Regions from separate parts of the Nostoc sp. TCL26-01 genome, predicted to be linked through region 4. Evidence: predicted binding sites of a transcription regulator. Region 4 holds the regulator's gene; each other region holds the start of a gene.
The links. The regulator NtcA, encoded in region 4, controls nitrogen genes in cyanobacteria. The targets are predictions, from matches to a motif close to TNTGTANNNNNNNNTACANA.
Positions count from the first base shown of each region.

Region 1: glnA (type I glutamate--ammonia ligase) is a predicted target of NtcA. The motif match lies at 2,733-2,752, and genes of this name have one in related genera.
Region 2: FD725_RS12730 (S-adenosyl-l-methionine hydroxide adenosyltransferase family protein) is a predicted target of NtcA. The motif match lies at 2,226-2,245, and genes of this name have one in related genera.
Region 3: FD725_RS01445 (cell division protein SepF) is a predicted target of NtcA. The motif match lies at 2,120-2,139, and genes of this name have one in related genera.

Region 1 is NZ_CP040297.1:2,502,261-2,506,804, reverse strand. It holds gene FD725_RS10820 (styrene monooxygenase/indole monooxygenase family protein) at 1-625, opposite strand, end outside; gene FD725_RS10815 (hypothetical protein) at 907-1,110, shown strand; gene glnA (type I glutamate--ammonia ligase) at 1,194-2,609, opposite strand; gene apcB (allophycocyanin subunit beta) at 2,970-3,479, shown strand; gene FD725_RS10800 (HupE/UreJ family protein) at 3,573-4,193, opposite strand; gene FD725_RS10795 (ABC transporter ATP-binding protein) at 4,350-4,544, opposite strand, start outside.
Region 2 is NZ_CP040297.1:2,971,453-2,975,996, reverse strand. It holds gene FD725_RS12745 (phosphate/phosphite/phosphonate ABC transporter substrate-binding protein) at 1-269, shown strand, start outside; gene FD725_RS12740 (GTPase family protein) at 349-1,602, opposite strand; gene FD725_RS12735 (hypothetical protein) at 2,013-2,168, opposite strand; gene FD725_RS12730 (S-adenosyl-l-methionine hydroxide adenosyltransferase family protein) at 2,269-3,084, shown strand; gene FD725_RS12725 (DUF2301 domain-containing membrane protein) at 3,170-3,826, shown strand; gene FD725_RS12720 (MFS transporter) at 4,537-4,544, opposite strand, start outside.
Region 3 is NZ_CP040297.1:348,430-352,973, reverse strand. It holds gene FD725_RS01460 (energy-coupling factor transporter transmembrane protein EcfT) at 1-320, shown strand, start outside; gene FD725_RS32255 (hypothetical protein) at 640-765, shown strand; gene pipX (transcriptional coactivator PipX) at 927-1,205, shown strand; gene FD725_RS01450 (YggS family pyridoxal phosphate-dependent enzyme) at 1,202-1,870, shown strand; gene FD725_RS01445 (cell division protein SepF) at 2,245-2,844, shown strand; gene proC (pyrroline-5-carboxylate reductase) at 2,936-3,748, shown strand; gene FD725_RS01435 (hypothetical protein) at 4,096-4,544, shown strand, end outside.
Region 4 is NZ_CP040297.1:6,433,774-6,438,317, forward strand. It holds gene FD725_RS27845 (serine/threonine-protein kinase) at 1-266, shown strand, start outside; gene hisB (imidazoleglycerol-phosphate dehydratase HisB) at 354-983, opposite strand; gene fabI (enoyl-ACP reductase FabI) at 1,087-1,863, opposite strand; gene ntcA (global nitrogen regulator NtcA) at 2,427-3,098, shown strand; gene FD725_RS27865 (DUF3084 domain-containing protein) at 3,403-4,544, shown strand, end outside.

The DNA.
Region 1 (4,544 bases), 2.8 Mb from region 4:
AAAATTTACCCTTAGCATAGAATGGCATCTGAATTATTTCGCCAACTTCAGGTATGACAGTCATTTGACTAGCACGTAAATCAACTGGATCACCTTGCAATCCTGTGACAATTATTGATGTGATATGGCGCTTTGGTTTGTCATGTGTAGATTTTTGTGCGTCTCGTGCAAACAAATTTGCGAAGGAACCTCGACCACTAGAAACTAAAACTAAATCATAGTTTTTAGCACATTCTTCTAAATCAGCAAGCGTCATTTTCTGAACGACAAGTTCACCACCAATTTTGACAAACTCTTGCATCCAGGTAAAGAATTTTAATCGTTGATCTACAGCTTGCCAAGGCTGTTCTAAGGGATAAGATACAGTTAAGGCCAGGTTTCCTTCTGGGTCTAACACTTCGCTGCGGAAGACATCGCTACCGGGAAATTCCTCTTGCCAAAAATTTAGCCTTTCTTCAAGTTGCATTGAATTAGGAAACAGTACTGGCATTCCTCCTGGTTTACCATTGAGGATCGCTTCTGGAGTGCGATCGCTAAACAAGGTCACTCCATAACCTGCATCAACTAGATTAACAGCTAAGTGCAGTCCTGCTTGACCTGCTCCGATAATGGCAATTCGTCGCATATTCAGCTCTCCGAAATTTGTATGTGATTTTTTGCTGATGATTTATGAAAATTTTCCACTTTTAGCTATCGGTAAAACTTCCTTCACTTATGCAATGGCTGTTAAAAATTCCTCATAGCAAACTAAGTGTGAATTGAGCAATCTTTTTGCTCTACTGCCTCAGTATATTAAAATTTATAACAAATAATCAATTTCGTAGCATAAGATACAGAATTTTTGCTAAACTAATTTTTACAAGCATGAAATTAAATTAATATCACTATCACTAGGAGAAATATTCTATGTCTATTCAAGAAAAATCTCGTGCCATTATGATGCGCCAATATCAACAAGTGAAGAACCGTCAACAATCGATGCTGATGCGTTCCGCACAAGAACTTGGCTTACCTACAGAAGAACTATCCCACTATTGGAATCCCACTCAAGGGAAGATTGATCCTACTACCAGAACAATTTATGGTCGCAGCAATGCGTCGATGAGCTAACTAAGATCATCTTCTCAATCAAATTGCCAGCAAAAAAGCCACCCTTATGGGTGGCAATTTATAATCTTAATTACAGTTCTTAATTAAGCATCGTAGTAGATGTAGAACTCATAGGGATGAGGACGGAGTTGCAACTGTTTAACTTCGTTAGCTAGTTTGTAATCAATCCAGTTTTGGATAAAGTCTTCAGTAAAGACTCCTGATCCTGTTAAGAAAGCGTGATCGTTTTCTAGTGCTTCCAATGCTAGTTCCAGAGAACCGGGTGTAGAAGGAACTTTGGCTAATTCTTCTGGAGAGAGTTCATAGATATTTTTATCTAAGGGTTCACCAGGATGGATTTTGTTCTTAATACCATCAATACCAGCACACAGCATGGCAGCAAATGCCAAGTATGGGTTAGAGGTAGCATCTGGACAACGGAACTCTAAACGCTTGGCTTTGGGGTTAGTACCAGACAGAGGAATCCGCACAGAAGCAGAACGATTACCTTGAGAATAAGCTAAGTTAACTGGTGCTTCATAACCAGGAACTAGGCGTTTGTAAGAGTTGGTGCTGGGGTTGGTAATAGCCAAGAGTGCTGGTGCGTGTTTGAGGATACCACCAATGTAGTACAAGCCCATTTCACTCAAACCAGCATACTGATCACCGGCGAACAGGGGTTGACCATCCTTCCAGATAGATTGGTGACAGTGCATACCGGAACCGTTATCGCCAAAAATTGGTTTTGGCATGAAGGTGACGGTTTTGCCGTATTTTTTAGCAACGTTCTTGATGACGTATTTGTAAATCATCAACCAGTCAGCCGCTTCGATCAATTTACCAAAGCGGAAACCGAGTTCGCACTGTCCACCGGTCGCAACTTCATGGTGATGCTTTTCGATGGGTACGCCACATTTTGCCATTGTTAACAGCATTTCTGTCCGGATGTCTTGGAAAGAATCCGTGGGGGAAACTGGGAAATAACCCTCTTTGAAGCGTGGTTTGTAACCCAGGTTGGGGCCTTCATCTCTACCAGAGTTCCAGCTACCTTCTACAGAGTCTAAGAAATAGTAGCCTTCGTTGGCGGTTTGGGCAAAGCGGGCGCTGTCAAAGATGAAAAATTCAGCTTCAGGGCCAAAGAAAGCTGTATCACCGATGCCGGTAGAAACTAAGTAGTCGATCGCTTTTTGAGCAATGACTCGTGGACAACGGTTGTACCATTCTCCTGTACGAGGTTCTTTGATGCTACAAGTTAGACTCAGCGTTGGCACTTCCATGAATGGGTCGATCCAGGCAGTGTTGGGATCGAGAACCATTGTCATGTCGGATTCGTTGATTGCTTTCCAACCCCGGATGCTGGAACCATCAAAAGGTACGCCATCAGAAAATGAGCTTTCATCGATTTGATTGTGGTACACGGTGAGGTGTTGCCAAGTACCGACTGTATCGATGAATTTTAGGTCAATAAGCTCAATTTTCTGATCTTGAATCAGCTTCAACACTTCTTGGGGGGTTGTCATTGTTACTCCTTACTCTGCCAATTTCTTAAATTAAAACCAGGATCTGCCAAAGCATCTAACCCTACTGAGTGGAACAAAGTTGTGACACACCTGAAATATCGTAGATTCAAAACATTCGACAGTTTTGTAGTCTTTGTTACAGATTGTCTGGATTACAGGTAATATTAACCTTTCTTTCGACATCTGCACAAAACCATGAAAGTTAATCTCATAGGGGTCAACTTTGGCATAGAATCCTTTAAGTAACAGATAGATTATTTTTGTGCCGAATCTATTTTTAATAGCACAAAAATTTACTGGTGCGTAGTTGCAACCAAATTAATATCAAACCATAGATAGCAACGATTGGGAGAAGAAGGAATGCGCGATGCAGTAACAAGCTTAATTAAGAATTATGACGTGGCTGGTCGGTATTTTGACCGGAATGCGCTCGATACCCTCAAATCTTATTTTGAAAGTGGTACGTCTCGTGTACAAGCCGCAGCAGCAATCAACTCCAATGCCGCAGCCCTTGTCAAGCAAGCAGGTGCTAAGTTGTTTGAAGAACTACCAGAGTTGATTCGTCCCGGTGGCAATGCCTACACTACTCGTCGTTATGCAGCTTGTTTACGGGATATGGACTATTACCTGCGCTACGCTACTTATGCGCTGGTGGCTGGCAACACAGATGTTCTCAATGAGCGTGTGCTGCAAGGGTTAAGAGAAACTTATAATTCTTTGGGTGTACCCATTGGCCCAACTGTGCGTGGTGTACAAATTCTCAAGGATTTGGTTAAGGATCAAGTCGCAGGTGCAGGTGTTACCAACACTGCTTTTGTGGATGAACCATTTGACCATATTACTCGTGAGTTAAGCGAGCAGGATATCTAGGGAGTGAGTTACATAAATTAATATAGCGATCGCCTCTTGACTATGTTGAGAAGCGATCGCTTTTTTCAATCTGGAGGATGTAATGATATTTACTTAGCCGATGACGTTGCCTAAACATACAATACTGATACCAAGTATGGCTAACCCGACAAACCGGTATACGCTAGACATGGTTTCCTGATTCATCGCTTGACCAATTTTTTTGGCACTAGTCACAACTGCATACAGAGATAAAACCATACCTAGCAAGTAGGTAAATTGCGATATTCCGCCCACCTGAATAATTGATTGACTATCAAGGTAGCCGAGAGATAAACCAGCGATCGCTCCTAATACGGCTAAAATAAACCAGTGAGGACGGTTGGGTGTAACCAACAAAATACTCAACACAAGACTGGCAACAGCAATAGCTATTTCTGCACCGGGTAGATTCATGTGTGATAAAGACATCAGCCCACCCAAAACTGTGGCAACAATCAACGAGCCAGTGATGAATGCCGCTTGCATCATACCAGATGCGATGTAGCCAATAGCTAAGGTATTGACTAAACTATCAAAGTGAAGCACTGGATCTGCTACTCCCCACAAGAAACCATCTCCAAAGTTAGAGATAGAATGTTGCAGTGATAATCCATTTACAGAACTTAACAAACTAATTAATATAAGAGCAGCGATCGCTCCAATGTAACGAACAGCTTTTGATGTGGTCAACATTGTTATTTAAGGTTAGTTTTTTGACACTTTATACTTCCCCGACTGTGATCAAAACTAACGCTATCCATAAATCTGACTAATGCTAAGATTAGTCTCTGTGGTTTGAAAAGTTATGTTGTTTACCACAGAGTCACAGAGGCACAGAGAAATGAAAAACTAACGGAGTAGTTCTTCTACTTGGTGCTGGCTCCATAAGTTTCTGTAAAGACCATCTTTCTGGACTAGTTGGAGATGGTTGCCAATCTGGACAATTTTCCCTTTATCCATAACAAAAATTCTATCAGCCACTGCCGCCGCCGAAAGTTGATGGGTGATAAAAATTACTGTCTTGCGTGCTGTACCACCGGAGAG
Region 2 (4,544 bases), 3.3 Mb from region 4:
ATGAACATGAGTTTCGTGTATTATATACAGACCCTCATTATGTTCCATCTGGTGTGGTGTTACTGGGGCCAAATGTAGAACGCAATCGTCAAGAATATATCCGCAAAGTTATGAGTGAATTTCCTGCTGTTTTGGCTGAAGAAGTAGGATATGTACCCAATGGAAAAGTCCCAAATTATCAATATATGATTGATGTAGTTGAGCGAGTGAAACTCATCACTTCTGAACTACAAAATCAGCCTGTTCAATTATTCAAAAAAACAAGTTAAATTTAGTTTCTTTATCTTGAACGATAATTCGGGTAGGGGCGGGTTTACCAATATCATCGTTAATAATTTGTCACTTAGATTAAATTCCCTTAAATCGTTCTTTTGCCTTCTCAAACGCCTCTTGCATGACAGATTGAATTTTTTGAGGATCGGGTTTATTCCCACCCATTAAATCACCAAAATACACACAAGCTGTCTCTCCTAAAGACCAAGTATAAGCAGCTGCCCAAGATGCAGCGATCGCACTACCAAAACCTGGGATAAACTTAACTAATTCTCGTCCTATGGCTTGGGCTAAAAAACCACCGGCGATCGCACTCACAATACCACCAGCTTGTGATGGAGACAAGGTTTGACCATATAGTTTTCCCAAAATTGTCACCATCGATACTTGCAAAGCCGTAAGTACGGGCATAGTAGCAAATGGTAACAGTACAGCTGCAAGTGTAGCTGCCATAACAGCGAATGATAGAGTATAACGTCTACCTACATCCCGGTAGAGATTGCCGAGTTTTTCACTTACTTGCTTATCTAATAGCTGATAAATAGCTTGCGCCTCTGCTTCTGGGAGTAGTTCTGCTAGGGTATCGCGGAATCTCTCTAAACCGTAAAATACTGGATCATAACCGTCTTCTTCTAGAGTAAAGTCGATCAGGATCGAGCGATCGTACAATCCAGCAAAAGCTGTTTGAATAGCACTGAAAGTGCGGTTGATTTCTGGGTAGTCTGGTGGATATGGAGGATGATTGATCACATCAGGGGGATATACTTCGTGTAGACAAGTCACTGCTAGTAAACAGGGAACTTCAGGGTATTGCTGACGCAAATTTTGAGCAATTTGTAGTAGGGTATCAGTGGCAAAATCATTGATTTTCACAGTCAAAATCAACACTCTGACCCGGCTACTTTCCTGCTGTAAATCTCCTACCAACTCCTGAATGACTGCTTGAGTTTCTTGGTTAACGTCTCCCAGCCCGACTGTATCTGTAAAAATTAACAAGGGTAAGTCATCAGATGGATAAGCATAACGTTGAGTATATTGTGTATGCGGACGAAACCCTTGTCCCACAATCTCAGATGAGACACCAGTTAATCCTCTGACAATTGAGCTTTTACCTGCTTGCGGTTTACCAATCAATAAAGCTTCTGTAGTCGGTAATTCTTCCCGTACTTTCTCTAAAATATCAGCAATTTCCGCTTCATCAACACTAAACCACTGTACAAACCTCTGTGAAACCTGTTCAAGGGGCAAACTCTGCACTAAACCGTCTGTTGTCTTTCTCCAGACATCAGCAACACGGTTTATCCAAGAATTGTTTTCTCGTCTTGTCATCGCACCCTTACCAGTTTCACGGAACTGCTGATATTTAGCTTGTAGCAAATCAGCAATAAATTACTCACCCATTAGTATCAAAACACAGGAGAGCTTTCTTTACTATTCTAAGAGGACGTTTGAAAAGTCTGTTTCTTTGTCATGTTGAATGCAGCGTAGCGGAATGAAACATCTCAATATGTGCCACAAAACCTAGATTCTTCCTTACGCTCCGCTCCAGTCAGAATGACATTTTTATACCTACTGAAACTTTTCCAACACCCTCTAACGATGAGTGGGGAGTCTCCTCTGTGTCTCTGTGCCTTTGTGGTAGAAAAATATTATTTAACCACAAAGACACAGAGAAAATAATAAAAAACCCGCGTAGGCGGGGTAACACAACAACACTATGAACAAATGAACCTGAAAAATTAAGCAAATTGTCTTAATTCAGCTTCTAGCTGCCGAACTAGCCTTTCATCACCTTTAGCTCGCGCTACTTCTAAGCGATGCTCGATATTTCTTTGAATATTGAGTTTGTGTACTTCTTGAGCAGCATTACCTGCTTTGAGTCTGTTTTGAGTCATAGTTGAACCTCTTTAAGTTTTCTACTTTATATCTGTGATTCCTAACATAACACAATTTTCGTAGTCTTTGTTACAGATTTTTTTGATTTTATGTACGCCTATGATGAGTTTTATCTCAAAAAAGTTATCAAATCAGCAAATTCTGACTTTATTGAGCGATTTTGGCGATCGCGATGTCTATGCTGCTGTGATGAAAGGAGTAATTTGGCAGATTAATCCTCATGTGCAGGTGGTAGACTTAACCCATCAGATACCACCGCAAAATCTTGCTGCTGCTAGGTTTTGTTTGCTAAATGCCTATCCTTACTTCCCAGAGGGAACTATACACGTGGCAATAGTAGATCCAGGTGTGGGTAGCACAAGACGAGCGATCGCAGTAGAATTTGCTCATGGGTTGCTAGTGGGGCCAGATAACGGTATCTTTAGTGGTGTATTAGCCCAAACTCCAGCAATTGCTGCCGTCGAACTGACTAATTCCCAATATTGGCGAATCCCCAAACCTAGCAATACTTTTCACGGTAGAGATATTTTTGCACCAGTCGGCGCTCATCTTGCTAGTGGTGTCCCTCTCCAACAGCTAGGAGAAGAAATCGACACCACAGCCTTAGTACAGATAGATATTCAGCATTGTAGGCAAACAACAACTGGTGCAATTGGTTGTATTCAATATATAGATTACTTTGGTAACTTGGTCAGCAATATTCCCGGTAGTTACGTCCAGGACAAAAAATGGTATGTAAAAATTAATGGTTTGATCATTCCAGGATGTGACACCTATAGTAATGTCCAACCTGGAGAAGCCACAGCTTTAATTGGCAGTCATGGCTGGATAGAAATTGCCATCAATAGCGGTAACGCACACACACAGTTACAACTCGACTTACAAGATACCCTAGAAGTAATTAGTGAGTGCTGAGTGCAAAATCAATTCAAAATTCAAAATTCAAAATGAAGAAATAATGACCAATGACTCTTACCCATTACCCATTACCCATTTACTTATGACTACATCAACAATATCTGTTCCAGAAGTTTATCAAGGTCAGTTTGGGGAGTTTACTATTGATCAGAGCGATCGCAATGGTGTGATTATCTATCGTGCTGGCTTAATGGTAGCGGCTGTTTGCTTTGCTGTGGGCAGCGCTTTAGTCTTATTCAACAATCATCCCCCTGTATTACAAGCACTGACACCTTTATATACTTGCTTCACTTTAGCCTTGGGTGTAAGTTTGCTGACTATTCATATTTACCTCGCACCGTTGCATAGACTATTGCAGGCGTTTTGGTTGATTGGTAGCATTGCTGCATTAGCGATCGCTCATTTTGATGATCAACCTTTTGCTGTTACTGTCTACAACCAACCCTTAACTATTTTGGGTGTTGGTTTTACTTTCGCGGCTTTAACAGGCATCTATTTTAAAGAAGCTTTTTGTTTTCATCGTCTAGAAACTAAAATATTGACCGTAACTGTACCCCTTTTGTTGTTGGGTCATTTGCTAGGAATTTTACCAACTCAATGGGAACAAGTTCTGTTAGGCATTTGGGCAATTTTCTTTCTAGTGTTTGCCGTGCGTAAAGCGGTGCAAGCTATTCCTCCTGATATTGGAGATAAATCTGTGTTTACCTATCTCAAAGAAAAACGCATGACTCAAGTATAAAAAGTATTAAATATGCAGATTGTGTCAGTTAAATAGCATCTGAAAATACTGAGGAATTATTCGTACTGATGCACTCTGCTAACTAACTCTTCAGATCCAGATTTTTGATAATTACCCAGATTTTTATTAGCTTGTGACCAGATGCTCTTATAATTTTCTATGTGTCGTCAAGAGTATTACTAGTACTATTTTTATCTATAAATAAAACTTATATTAAATATTTGTTTTTGTTAATATTAACTTGTTGATCGATTCGTAAAGATTCTGTTACAATCATTTACATAAGATAACAATTGAGTTACCAAACAAGGAATTCATGTGGCTGCTGATAATCATTTGACGCAGCTGTGTTAGCAAGACTTACTAAGTAAAGGTAGTAACAATCTACACGTTACTACTTTGATATAGGCTTCTTGTTTTTAGTTGGTTCATCAACGCTGAATTCGGTATCGGTATCTTTCATTGACATTTGGACTTCTCCTTCTAGCCTCGGTTTGCTACCGAGGTTTTTTATTATGGCGTTTTTCAATGTAGTGGCGTGGCAAGCTTTAAATGTGGCGATAGATTTTTATTTTTGTAGGGTGCGTTAACGAAGTAACGCACCGTCTTAATCTAATACAAACCTAACCCCCAACCCCTTCCCTACAAGGGAAGGGGAGCAAGATTCAAAGCCTTTCTCCTACAAGGAGAGAGGTTTGGAGAGAGGTCAGTTAACCTG
Region 3 (4,544 bases), 680 kb from region 4:
TATCCTTGCGGTTCATTCCCCTAGTCTTGGAAGAAGTGCAAAATTTAGTCCGTTCTGTGATGACGAGGGCAATTAATTGGAAAAAGCTGGGATTGAAAGGCGCAGTCAAAGTCTGGATGATTGTCGCCGAGAGATTATTAGAAAATCTGTTACTGCGCGCCGAACAAATGGCTAGCGCCATGATGGTACGCGGTTTTACCAGCCCCCACGAACACCGCGTCCCCTGGCATGATCTGCGCTTAAAATCATGGGATTGGATAGCGATCGCTAGTCTAACCCTATTTTGGGCCATACGAATCGTTTTAGGCCATGAGTTTTAATGATCTTTCTTAACTCTGTGTCTTTGTCTTGAAAAGTTCAGATGCCTGCGGCAAGCCGCAAAGCGTCTACGGAGGAAACCTCCGCTCCGACTTTTCGCTGTGACTCTGTGGTTAAATAAATCGTTTTTTACCACAGAGTCACCAAGGCACAGAGAGAATAGCCCAAACTGTAGCAATACAGACTGTTATTCTGAAGAATTATTAGGAGAATGCGCCTGTTGGCTATTTTTCTCCGATCAGTGATAATTATGCCAACATGGAGAGAAGGGCGCATCCCGTCGTTACAGACAACTTCCAACGAACAAGTAAGGGATTTTCTATGCTGCCCATGATAACTGGAGATGAATCATGCCAAGCAGATGGCAATAATGGCTTTACGGGTGTTGTAGCTGAGATTCTTTATCAAACCTTTCGTTTTTTCTCACTGTTAGCTTCATCTAGCTGATGGAAACTAAATCAAGGTCTTGACGAGCGCCATTTAAGGGTAGAATTTGCTGATTCTCATCATCACTCTGCACAAATATTTTAGCAAAAGAGGGACATCATCAGCAGAGTGTTTGTATTTCACGGCGGCAACAATTATAGATTTTCATACTTGATTATTAGATGAATCCAGAAAACGCAGAAACTTACATAAATCACCCTACATGGGGTTTGTTGTACCGGATTTGCATGGTTGATGACAACCAGGATCTGTTTACGACACTTTATGCCCAGCGCTTATTCTTTTTAGTGGCGAATGACATTAAAGCTATTAAGTTTCAGCCGATAGGGCGTACTGAAGCCAGAATGTTATTGGAAAATCGCTTGCGTACTTTGCGTCGCAATGGTCAATTACAGGAGTACGATCAGCTTCAGAGTGTTTTCCAACGCACCTTCCAATGATTAGTTCGATTCACGAACGGATTACGCAAATTCGTAACTCACTTCCGCCTTCAGTCAAGTTGATTGCTGTGACTAAGCAAATGTCGGCTGAGGTTATTCGTTTAGCCTATGCTGCTGGTGTCCGTGATTTTGGTGAAAATCGCATTCAAGAAGCGGCTAGTAAACAAGCCGAGTTATCAGACTTATCGGATATTACTTGGCACTTTATCGGTCATTTGCAAGCGAATAAAGCCAAAAAAGCCCTGGAACAATTTGACTGGATTCACTCTGTCGATAATCTGAAGTTAGCACAGCGCTTAGATCAACTAGCATCACAGCTAGGAGTTAGTTGTCAGGTGTGTCTACAAGTAAAAATTCTTCCAGATCCTCAAAAGTCGGGATGGAGTGTATCAGAATTACAAGCAGATTTACCAGCCCTCGACCAGTGTAAAAATTTACAAATTCAGGGTTTAATGACAATTCCGCCTTTTGGTTTAGCTGATACGGAAATTTTAAATGTATTTCATACTACGTATCAATTAGCAAAAGAAATTCAAGCACAAAACTGGTCTCACCTGAAAATGGCACAGTTGTCAATGGGGATGTCAGGGGACTACCAACTAGCAGTGCAAGCTGGAGCAACGATGGTAAGATTAGGAACCATTTTGTTTGGCAAACGCACTTAAGCAGAAGCACTCGTGCTTTTTTGAGGGTATCAATCACTGCTGACTACGTATTACTTAAGTCAATACATTGCTTTGGTAATAAAAAATACTATTTTTTTGATGTAAACAAAAATAAACATTTAGAAAATCAAGCAAAAGTCAAGTTTATTTAACTTTCTTTGGAAGAAATGTTGGGATATAATCTTGACTCAATTATTGTATCTAGGTTAATGTACAGGCGTTATCAACAACGCCAGTTCGTTGCCCATAGCAGTAGTAGATGCTACAAATAACGATAAAATTGTGAGGCTTCCTGCCTGTTGTAGCGATCGCATTAGCTACGTCAACTTATGAACTGAATCAATAGAGGCAAATTGCAAAAGGAGTGCAACTAAATGAACAACATATTTTCCAAGCTACGAGACTTTGTTGGTCTCAACGAGCAAGTGGAATACGAATACTACGAGGAAGAAGCAGATACAGATAATTACCAAAATCTGTATCAACAAGAAAACCCCCAACCAGCACCAACCGAGGCTGCTCCAAACAATCGACGTTGGCGCGAACCCATGAATACAATGGGTGATGACGTAGCAACAGGAACAAAATCGACAATGGGGAATGTGATTGGTATGCCAGGAGCAATTAACGGAATTTCAGAAGTATTGGTACTTGAACCTCGTACATTTGAAGAAATGCCCCAGGCAATTCAAGCATTACGTGAGCGCAAGTCAGTAGTGTTGAACTTGACTATCATGGACCCAGATCAAGCTCAACGAGCAGTTGATTTTGTTGCAGGTGGTACTTACGCCCTAGACGGACATCAAGAGCGTATTGGCGAAAGTATCTTTTTGTTTACGCCCAGTTGCGTGCAAGTTAGCACCCAAGGTGGAGTTATTCATGAAGTACCCCAACCCCCAGCGCGCCCTTCACGTCCAGTTCCTCCCACCCCAACAACTTGGGGTAACGAAACTAACCGCATGGCAGCACAATAGAGTTAAATTAGTCAATAGTCCATAGTCAAGAGTCCAAAGCTCTCAGTTTTTGACTATTGACTATTGACTATTGACTGTTGAGTAGTAACTCATGACTATAAAATTTGGTTTAATTGGTGGTGGGGTAATGGGAGAAGCACTGTTATCCCGCCTGATTGCCAGGGGAATTTATCAACCCTCAGAGGTGATAGTCAGCGAACCCCAAGCAGCACGCCAAGCTTTTTTACAGCAGCAGTATGATGTGAGTGTCACCACAGATAACAGCTTGGTGTTCACCCAATCCCAAGAAGTTGTGTTTTTGGCAGTAAAGCCGCAGGTATTTAGTGCGATCGCTCAAGAATTAGCAGATATTCTCACAATAGAACACTCGCCTCTAGTGATTTCCATCTTGGCTGGAGTTTCGCTACATCAGCTAGAAGCGGCATTTCCGCAAATACCAGTCATTAGAGCCATGCCCAACACCCCAGCCACCGTGGGCGCAGGTATTACCGCCATCTGTCCTGGTGCGTATACCAACGCCAAGCACCATCAGTTAGCCGGACAAATTTTTGCCGCAGTCGGGGAAGTGGTAGAAGTAGCCGAATCTTTAATGGATGCAGTCACCGGACTATCTGGTAGTGGCCCCGCTTATGTGGCTTTGTTAGTAGAAGCCCTCGCCGATGGTGGAGTTGCTGCTGGCTTACCCAGAGGCATTGCCAATCAACTAGCTCTACAAACAGTCCTGGGGACAGCTACCCTATTGCAAGAGAGCAAAATCCACCCCGCAGAACTCAAAGACAGAGTTACCAGTCCCGGTGGCACAACAATTGCCGGCATTGCTCAATTAGAAAAAGCCGGATTTCGTTCAGCCTTAATCGAAGCCGTCAAAGCAGCTACCTGGCGATCGCAAGAATTGGGAAAATAGTTCAAACTTCACACTCCCGATTCCCCCATTTTTTCGGGAGTTAGAAAAAAGCTACACTCCATTGTCAAAAAAGACTCTCAACCTGCATTTCTCACAAAACGGTAGGGGCGGGTTCATGAGATATTCGTGAATGATTGAAGTATATTTGTGAACCCGCCCCTACAGCGTCTGGATTTCTGTTTGATAAATTTCGTAAGAAATTTAGGTCAAATCACTAATTATTGGCAGCATAATGAGCTATTAGCTAGTGTACCGTATTTTTATGCAAAATTCAAGGTATTTTTCAGTAAGATAATACCTATAAATTATGGTATATATAAGTGTAATTACTTATAGGTTGTAAAAAAATGAAAAAAATAGCAGCACTAGTTTGTCTTTCCGCAGGGTTATTTTGCTTATTTCCCGACGATGCTCAAGCTCAAAGAGCTAGATGGTCAGGTTTTGGAAGGAACAGTAGTTATGAATTTAAGATTGATTTAACAGTCCAAGATACAGATTTAGTAGACTTTGAAAGGGGAGTTTATCTTCAAGCAATCAAAGATTTTAGTTTAACTCGTAATCCTGATCCAGGTGTTGCTCAGACTAATATTTCTTCTTCAGGATTCGGTAAATTAACTATTTCTAAAGACAAAGATGAAATAAATAATCTAGAGATTATTAACATTGACATCAATTTCGAGATGGAATCACCTATAGAGCGTGCATTTTTATCAATTAATTATGATCCTCTGTTTTCAGATTTCGGTAATTTTGCCAATGTTAATGTTAACAATCTGTTAGGTTTTTTCAATGATTT
Region 4 (4,544 bases):
TTTTCTTATTATCCCTGAGTATGGGTTTCCGTAGCCATCACATAGTTTATGCCATTATGGGTGGCTTTGGGAGTGCGATCGCTCTTGCCGTCCTCTTAATCTTAGGATTTCCCCCCACCATCATCCCATCTTCTAGCCCCCATCCCTGGTCAGAATTATCTCTCCCCATTGTTTTTTTCGCTTCTACAGGCATTCTCATGAGTTTTTGGTTAGCCGTTACCTACTACCTAATTGTCCCCACATTGCGTTTTTTAGGCTGGCGCTGAGTTTAGCTCTTAACTTTGTGCCTGTGTGTTAAAAAGTAATTTATTTAAACACAGAGACACAGAGCCACAGAAAGTCGATACCAAATCCTACAAAACCCCTTTAGAACTAGGAATTGTACCTGCGCGGCGAGGATCTACCTCTATTGCCATTCTGGTGGCTCTGGCAAAGGCTTTAAATGTAGCTTCAATGATGTGATGGGAATTGATGCCGTCTAATTGGCGAATATGCAGTGTCATTTGGCTATGGTTGACCAATGCTACAAAAAATTCTCTCACTAATTGCGTGTCATAGGTTCCTACCCGTTGAGTCGGAATTTGCAAGCCGTAGCTGAGGTGAGGACGGCCAGAGAAATCGAGGGCTACTTGTACTAAAGCTTCGTCTAAAGGTGCGAGAAAATTACCAAAGCGGACAATACCTTTGCGATCGCCTAATGCTTGATATAAAGCTTGTCCTAAAGTGATACCTACGTCTTCATTTGTGTGGTGATCATCAATTTCCCAGTCTCCCTTGGCTCTGACATCCAAGTCAATCAATCCGTGGGAGGAAATCTGATGCAACATATGGTCTAAAAACGGAATACCAGTGGCTGCGTTACAAATGCCTGTACCATCTAGATTGATTGTCACCTCGATATCAGTTTCCCCTGTTGTCCGGTGAACAGAGGCAATTCGCGGTAAGGAAGATAAATTTACTTGGGGATAATTGGTGATTTGCATAGAGACTGGGGACAAGGGGACAAGGGGACAAGGAAGGGGACAAAGGGAAAAACTTGTATAGGTTCTTTCCCCCATCTCCCTCTTTCCCCATCCCCTCATCCTATTACATTCCCATGATTTCATACCCTGCATCCACGTACAGGACTTGTCCGGTGATGCCGCTAGCTAAATCACTGGCCAAGAATGCCGCAGTATTGCCCACTTCTAACTGGGTGACAGTACGACGCAGGGGTGCTACTTGTTCTACATGGTGAATCATATCTAAAATGCCACCAACGGCGCTGGATGCTAAGGTGCGGATGGGGCCGGCAGATATGGCATTTACCCGAATATTTTGGGGGCCTAATTCTGATGCTAAATAACGCACACTCGATTCTAATCCTGCTTTGGCAACTCCCATAACGTTGTAGTTAGGCACTGCTCTCACACCACCTAAATAGGTCAATGTAATGATGCTACCGCCTTCTGTCATTAGAGGTTTTGCTGCACCACTTAACTGCACCAACGAATAGGTACTAATTTCTAAAGCAGTGGCAAAACCAGCGCGAGAAGTTTGGCTAAAATCTCCTGTCAAATCATCTTTGTTAGCAAAAGCAAGACAGTGAATCAGAATATCTACCCTACCCCATTTATCACGGATGGTTTCAAAGGTAGACTGAATCTGTTCGTCGTTTTGGACATTACAGGGAAGAAATAAACTAGGGTTGAGTGGTTCTACTAGTTCGGCAACTTTCTTCTCCATTTTGCCTTTTTCATCTGGTAGGTAAGTTATACCAAGATTAGCTCCGGCAGCGTGCAGTTGTTGGGCAATTCCCCAAGCAATAGAGCGATTATTGGCGATACCTGTAACCAGGGCGTTTTTTCCAGTCAGATTCAGCATAAAAACTTTTGATGTAATTAACGTGAGAGATTCATTAGTAAAGAGTGCTGAGAATGAGTAATGAGTGCTGTTAGCGAAAGCGGAGCGATGCAGCCCGTGCTGAGTGCTGAGTAGTGAGTTGTCAGTTGTCCGTGGCAATTCTTATTCTCCTCTGCTCCTTTCTAGCCCCTAGCCTCTAGCCTCCATCCCCTAAATGCCTTCATTAGGAGCATACTAGAATCTGGGGTGCGTTTGTCTTTGTTTTATACAGGATTCGTCAAAATGATTATTAGTAAGAATGTTTTCTCAAATAAAAATGTCTGTTATTGCTGAAGATTTTTTCAAGATTACTTAATTTTTTATGCAAAAAACCTGATGGTTACATGAAGTAGAAGTATCTATCAAGAACAGCTAGCTAAAAATAGCAGAAATTGGGTATCATTATGAACAAATAACTATAAAGTTGTATGTTTGAGTATAGTAAAGTACAGAAAGGTTAACGGTGCTTTATTGATTTTTCAGGTGTATTCTTAGGTAATTAGTTTTGATTTTTTGTTTTTCCGGCATTGGGTAGGGGAAGGGAGATGATCGTGACACAAGATAAGGCCCTAGCAAATGTTTTTCGTCAGATGGCAACCGGCGCTTTTCCGCCTGTTGTCGAAACGTTTGAACGCAATAAAACGATCTTTTTTCCTGGCGATCCAGCTGAACGAGTTTATTTTCTTTTGAAAGGCGCTGTGAAACTTTCCAGGGTGTACGAGGCAGGAGAAGAAATTACAGTTGCACTGCTGAGAGAAAATAGCGTTTTTGGTGTGTTGTCTTTGTTGACAGGAAACAAGTCGGATCGGTTTTATCATGCGGTGGCATTTACACCTGTAGAGTTATTGTCTGCACCAATTGAACAAGTTGAGCAAGCACTCAAGGAAAATCCAGAATTATCGATGTTGATGCTGCGGGGTCTATCTTCGCGGATTCTGCAAACAGAGATGATGATTGAAACCTTAGCTCACCGGGATATGGGTTCGAGGTTGGTGAGTTTTCTGTTGATTCTCTGTCGTGATTTTGGTGTGCCTTGTGCTGATGGCATCACCATTGATCTGAAGCTATCTCATCAAGCGATCGCTGAAGCCATCGGTTCTACTCGCGTTACCGTTACTCGGTTATTAGGGGATTTGCGTGAGAAGAAGATGATTTCTATCCACAAAAAGAAAATCACTGTGCATAAACCCGTAACTCTCAGTCGGCAGTTCACTTAAATCAGTGAACAGTTATCACAGCGTATGGTGGGGGATTTAAACCCACCACCAACGCCTACCACTAATTGGTGCGGTGTTTCGCCAAGGATAAATACATCACTCTTCACTGATAACTGATAACTGATAACTGTTAAAAGCTGATGGAGTGAGGAAGGGTGGCTCGTGTTATATTTCTTTAAGTAACACCCATAGTTGGAAGTAAATCTAAAATCTTGAGTAATTTCGGCTATTGTTACCCTCCCATACTCCACAGATAATGATTGAAAGTAGTAGGCTGTATCTGGACGCATTTCGGTAGCGGAAGATGACCACCGGGTACATCCTCATCGCAGCAATTCTAATTTTGGGAGGCGTAATTGCCACTGTTGGCGATCGCATCGGCACAAGAGTTGGCAAAGCCCGCCTCTCTCTATTTAAGCTTCGCCCCAAAAATACGGCTGTACTGGTAACTATTCTCACTGGTGGGTTGATTTCAGCCACAACCCTGGCAATCTTGTTTATTGCTGACGAAGGCTTACGCAAAGGGGTTTTTGAGTTAGAAGATATTCAAAAAGACCTCAGACAAAAGCGGGAACAGTTAAAAGTCGCAGAAGCCCAAAAAAGTCAGGTAGAAAATGAGCGCAATAAAGCCAATCAAGAATTAGAGATTACAAGAAACGATAAAAAACAGGTAGAAACTCAGCGAGACGAAGCTAAAAAAGAAAAATTAAAAGCGCAAAAAGACTTAGCACAAACCCAATCACAATTCCAGCGTACACAAAAACAACTTGGGCAAATAGTCACACAATATAGGCGAGCGATCGCTGAACTACAAAGCGTTTACAATCAAAGAAAAGCCCTACAAGCAGCAGTTGAACAACTCAGGACAGAACGCCAAAAATTATTTGCAGAAGCCAAAAAAGCCATAGAACAACGGGATCGAGAACTAGCTAACCGCCAAAAAGCTATAGAACAACGCGATAGGGAACTAGCTAATCGCCAAGAAACTATAGAACAACGCGATCGCAAAATTTCCCAACTCGATAAACTCATCCAAAATCGCAACGTAGAAATTACAGCCCGCGAAGAAGTAATTGCTAAGAGAGAATCTCGTCTCAAAGAATTAGAAAAACAGCAAGATTATTTAGAACAAGAAGTAGCTAGACTGGAAAAATATTACCAGTCATATCGTGATTTACGTTTAGGTAAACTAGCATTAGTGCGTGGGCAAGTTTTAGCCGGTGGTGTAGTTCGCGTTAACCAAGCTACAGCAGCTCGTCAGGTAATCATACAACTACTACGAGAAGCCAACCGTAACGCTAATATCGAATTAACAGAACCTGGAACAAATTTTACAGAAACAGAACTACTACGTGTGACTCCAGATAGAGTTGACCAGCTAGTTAAACAAATTGATGATGGTAGAGAATATGTAGTGAGAATATTCTCGGCTGGCAATTATGTGAG